One region of the Rhizobium sp. RHZ01 genome, then DNA from elsewhere that is predicted to be linked to it. Evidence: riboswitches for the same ligand, from Rfam matches in the RefSeq annotation. Region 1 holds a riboswitch; the other holds the start of a gene.

Region 1 (2,187 bases):
AGCGAGATTTCCAATAGATGGGTGCCGCTGTCAAGCGGGTATCGGCGTTGTCAGATGCGGAAGTGCTTCGAGAGTTTCAGGCCCTGGGCCTGATAGTTGGAGCCGAGGCCGGAGCCGTAGAGGCTCTCGGGGTGCTCCTGCATATGCTCATAGACGAGGCGACCGACGATCTGGCCGTCCTCGAGGATGAAGGGAACCTCGTGGCTGCGGACCTCGAGCACGGCGCGGCTGCCGCGGCCGCCGGCGGGGACGTGGCCGAAGCCGGGGTCGAAGAAGCCTGCATAATGCACGCGAAATTCGCCAACCAACGGATCGAAGGGGGTCATCTCTGCCGCGTAGTGCGGTGGCACATGGATGGCTTCGCGCGAGACGAGAATATAAAACTCGTCCGGATCCAGGATCAGTTCGTTGCGACCGCGGCTATAGAGAGGTTCCCAGAAGTCATAGATGTCGTGCTGCGCCTTCTTGTCGACATCGACGACTGCAGTGTGGTGCTTACCGCGGTAGCCGATCAGTCCATCCTTGTCGCCGGCCAAATCAATCGACAGGGCAATGCCGCCGCCGGAGACGTTCGGCAGCTTGCTGGCGACCAGCGTTTCGGCATCGTGGAGCGCGAGCAATTCCGGCTCCCCAAGTATCGAATGGCCGACCCGGAAGCGGATCTGCGACAGGCGCGAGCCTCGACGCACGACGATCGGGAAAGTACGCGGACTGATTTCGAGATAGAGCGGGCCGGAGTAGCCAGCCGGGATTTTGTCGAACTCCTGCGCGTAGTCGGTGATGACGCGGGTGAAGATATCGAGACGTCCGGTCGAGCTTTTGGGATTGGCCGAGGCCGACATGTCGGCCGACAGGTCGAGGCGCTCCATCAAGGGAACGATATAGACACAGCCGGTCTCCAGCACGGCGCCTTCGCTGAGGTCGACGACGTGGAGGCTGAGGCGATCGAGCTTATCGGACACCAAATGGGAAGGACCCGGCATGAAGCTCGCGCGAACGCGGAATGCCTTCGCGCCAAGCCTGAGGTCAAGGCTTGCCGGTTGGATCTGGTCGTGGTCCAAATCGCGCTCGCTGGTGAGACGTCCCGCCTCAAAGAGCGCGGCTATCGCGCGATCCGCCAAAATTCCTGTTTCGCGAGCCATCATGCCCCATCCATATTCGCGGGAGACAAAACCAAACTCAAGGAATTGACGCAAGCATAGAACGGCAGTATTGCACTTTTATCCCGTGGTGATTTGGCCGGTCGGCTTGCAGCCACGTTAAACAAGTGGCTAAAAGGACCGGGTGCAAAACCGGTCTGCTTTCGCGGCCGGTTTTTTTGTTGTTTGAAAGTGGTGATTCATGAGCAAGACTTGGCGCCCCGCAACCCAACTCGTTCACGACGGCTCTTTGCGCTCGCAATATGGCGAGACCTCGGAAGCCATCTACCTCACGCAGGGCTTCGTCTATGAGAGCGCGGAAGCGGCCGAAGCGCGCTTCAAGGGCGAAACGGAAGGCTATATCTACGCTCGCTACGGCAGCCCGACAAACGACATGTTCGAGAAGCGCATGTGCGCACTGGAAGGCGCAGAGGAAGCCCGCGCCACGGCCTCCGGCATGGCAGCCGTCACCGCCGCAATCCTCTGCCAGGTGAAGGCCGGCGACCACATCGTTGCCGCCCGCGCCCTCTTCGGCTCCTGCCGCTGGGTCGTCGAGACGCTCGCCCCGAAATACGGTATCGAATGCACGCTGGTCGACGGTCGCTATCTGGAAAACTGGGAAAAGGCGATCCGCCCGAACACCAAGGTGTTCTTCCTGGAAAGCCCGACCAATCCGACACTCGAGGTGATAGACATTGCCGGCGTCGCCAAGCTCGCCAACCAGATCGGCGCCAAGGTCGTGGTCGACAACGTCTTCGCCACGCCGATCTTCCAGAAGCCGCTCGAGCTCGGCGCCCATATCGTCGTCTATTCGGCCACCAAGCACATCGACGGCCAGGGCCGCAGCCTCGGTGGCGTCATCCTCTCCGACCGGGAATGGGTCAACGAGAACCTTCAGGACTACTACCGCCACACCGGCCCGGCCATGTCGCCGTTCACGGCATGGACGCTGCTGAAGGGACTCGAGACGCTGCCGCTGCGCGTCAAGCAGCAGACCGAAAACGCATCGAAGATCGCCGACTTCCTGGCCGATCAGCCGAAGGTCGCC
Region 2 (2,187 bases), on a different contig from region 1:
TGAGGTTGACGTTGGCCATCGCCACCCGCTTGATGACGGCAAGCACCGCACTGATGTCGGTGTCGATACGTTTCTGCTCATTCTCCTCGCCGCGTGCCACGGTAATCGCCGGCATGTTCTCGTTGGCATGCATCAGCGCGAAGCGAAGCTCTGCTTCCTTCGAGAAACGATCCGCATTGAGCTTTACAAGCTTGCGGCCCACCAGTTGGCTGAGAATCGATGCGGACGCCGCATAAAAGATCGCAGCCCAAACCATATAGCCCGGAATGGAAAAGGAATGCGTGCCGAAACGGAAGATAAAGCCGCTTGAGAGATCCCACAGAACGCCGATGAAACTGATCAGCAGGATCGTCGCCTGCACCAGCCCGATCATCAGGCTCGTGGTGCTTTCCGCGAGGTTGCGGGCGTCTTCGTGCAAGCGCTGATCGGGATTGACGCCGATGAGGCCGCTGGCCGAAAGCCGAAGCGCACGCTTGCGCTGAAGCCACTGGTTGACAAGATCACGCGTCAGGCCTTCGCGCATGTAGACCGCGGTCATCTGATTGAGCCAGGCCTGCACGACGTTGAGCAGCAGCAGCATGCCGGCGATCAACGCGAAGACCTTCAACTGATGGAAGAAGCCGGGCAGATCACGCCGCGCGATGCTGTCGTAAAATGGCGCGTTCCACTGGTTGAGAATGACGGTGGCATAGGCGGTCGCAAGAATGATGGCGATCAGCGCAGTAGCGATCACCAAGACCCTTCCCCGCACGGGCGAATGCCAGAAAGCCGAGAACATGACCCTCAAGCGATAGCCCAGGCTTAGGTCGTATCCTACTCTGTCCTGCCCTTGAATGCTTGGCCTGCCTTTGAGGTCATCTGCCATTACGCGTCCCTAGTCGTCATTCTACTTCAATAAACGTGGTGATTCGCTGTGTCCACCAACAGATTCTAGCAACCTTTAACGTGTGAGTGACTTCGCATCGACCCCACTCTTCGTATGAGCAATTGATTCGCAGCCCGACTGGCGCTATTTAAGGCACTCCGTGGTGATTTGGCCGGCCGGCTTGCAGCCACGTTAAAGAAGTTGCTAAAGGGCCGCGTGCGGACCGATAGCGATATATTCGTTTCTTTGATCGAGTGACCGCAATGCCCATCAAGATCCCCGATACCTTGCCTGCGTTTGAAACCCTGGTTCAGGAAGGCGTACGCGTGATGACCGAGACGGCGGCAATCCGTCAGGACATCCGGCCGCTGCAGATCGGGCTTCTCAACCTCATGCCCAACAAGATCAAGACGGAATTGCAGATGGCCCGCCTGGTCGGCGCTTCGCCGCTGCAGGTGGAGCTTTCGCTCATCCGCGTGGGCAACCATAAAGCAAAGAACACCTCGGAAGACCATCTTCTCGCCTTCTACCAGACGTGGGAGGAAGTGAAGGACCGCAAGTTCGACGGCTTCATCACAACAGGCGCGCCGATCGAGACACTGCCCTACGAGGACGTGAACTATTGGGGTGAAATGCAGCAGATTTTCGACTGGACGGAAACCAACGTCCATTCGTCGATGAACGTCTGCTGGGGCGCGATGGCCGCGATCTATCATTTCCACGGCGTTCCGAAGTACGAACTCAAGGAGAAGGCCTTCGGTGTCTACCGACACCGGAATCTGAAGCCGTCGTCGGTCTACCTGAACGGTTTCTCCGACAATTTCGAAGTGCCCGTGTCGCGCTGGACCGAGGTTCGCCGCAGCGACATCGAAAAGTCACCAGACCTGGAGATCCTGATGGAATCCAGCGAAATGGGCGTCTGCCTGGTGCATGAACGCAAGGGCAAGCGGCTCTATATGTTCAATCATGTGGAGTACGATTCAACGTCGCTCTCGGACGAGTACTTCCGCGACGTGAATGCCGGCGTGCCGATCAAGATGCCGCACAACTATTTCCCGCACAACGATCCGTCGCTGGCGCCGCAAAATCGCTGGCGCAGCCACGCGCACCTGTTGTTCGGCAACTGGATCAACGAGATCTACCAGACGACACCTTACGATCTCAACGACATCGGCAAGGGCAACTGACAGAAGCCGATGCTAAGCGGCCGCGCCTAGTCTGACCGTGCTTCTTTTTTACGACACCCGTTGCGGTTTGCGGCAAATGGGGGCAGGTTCCCTGCCTCAATTAAAGATATATCTGGATGGTCGCTATGGCGGAAA

What was found. Region 1 has a riboswitch for S-adenosylmethionine ahead of IB248_RS04110 (O-succinylhomoserine sulfhydrylase). Riboswitches for the same ligand answer to the same signal wherever they lie in the genome.
Region 2: linked by a shared signal. The riboswitch ahead of metA (homoserine O-succinyltransferase) and the one ahead of IB248_RS04110 (O-succinylhomoserine sulfhydrylase) in region 1 are both predicted to bind S-adenosylmethionine.

Annotation. Positions count from the first base shown of each region.
Region 1 is NZ_JACUZZ010000002.1:270,506-272,692, reverse strand. It holds gene IB248_RS04115 (2'-deoxycytidine 5'-triphosphate deaminase) at 51-1,145, opposite strand; SAM riboswitch at 1,218-1,296, shown strand; gene IB248_RS04110 (O-succinylhomoserine sulfhydrylase) at 1,342-2,187, shown strand, end outside.
Region 2 is NZ_JACUZZ010000014.1:120,913-123,099, reverse strand. It holds gene IB248_RS16350 (ABC transporter ATP-binding protein/permease) at 1-865, opposite strand, end outside; SAM riboswitch at 1,016-1,093, shown strand; gene metA (homoserine O-succinyltransferase) at 1,129-2,052, shown strand; gene IB248_RS16340 (aldose epimerase family protein) at 2,178-2,187, shown strand, end outside.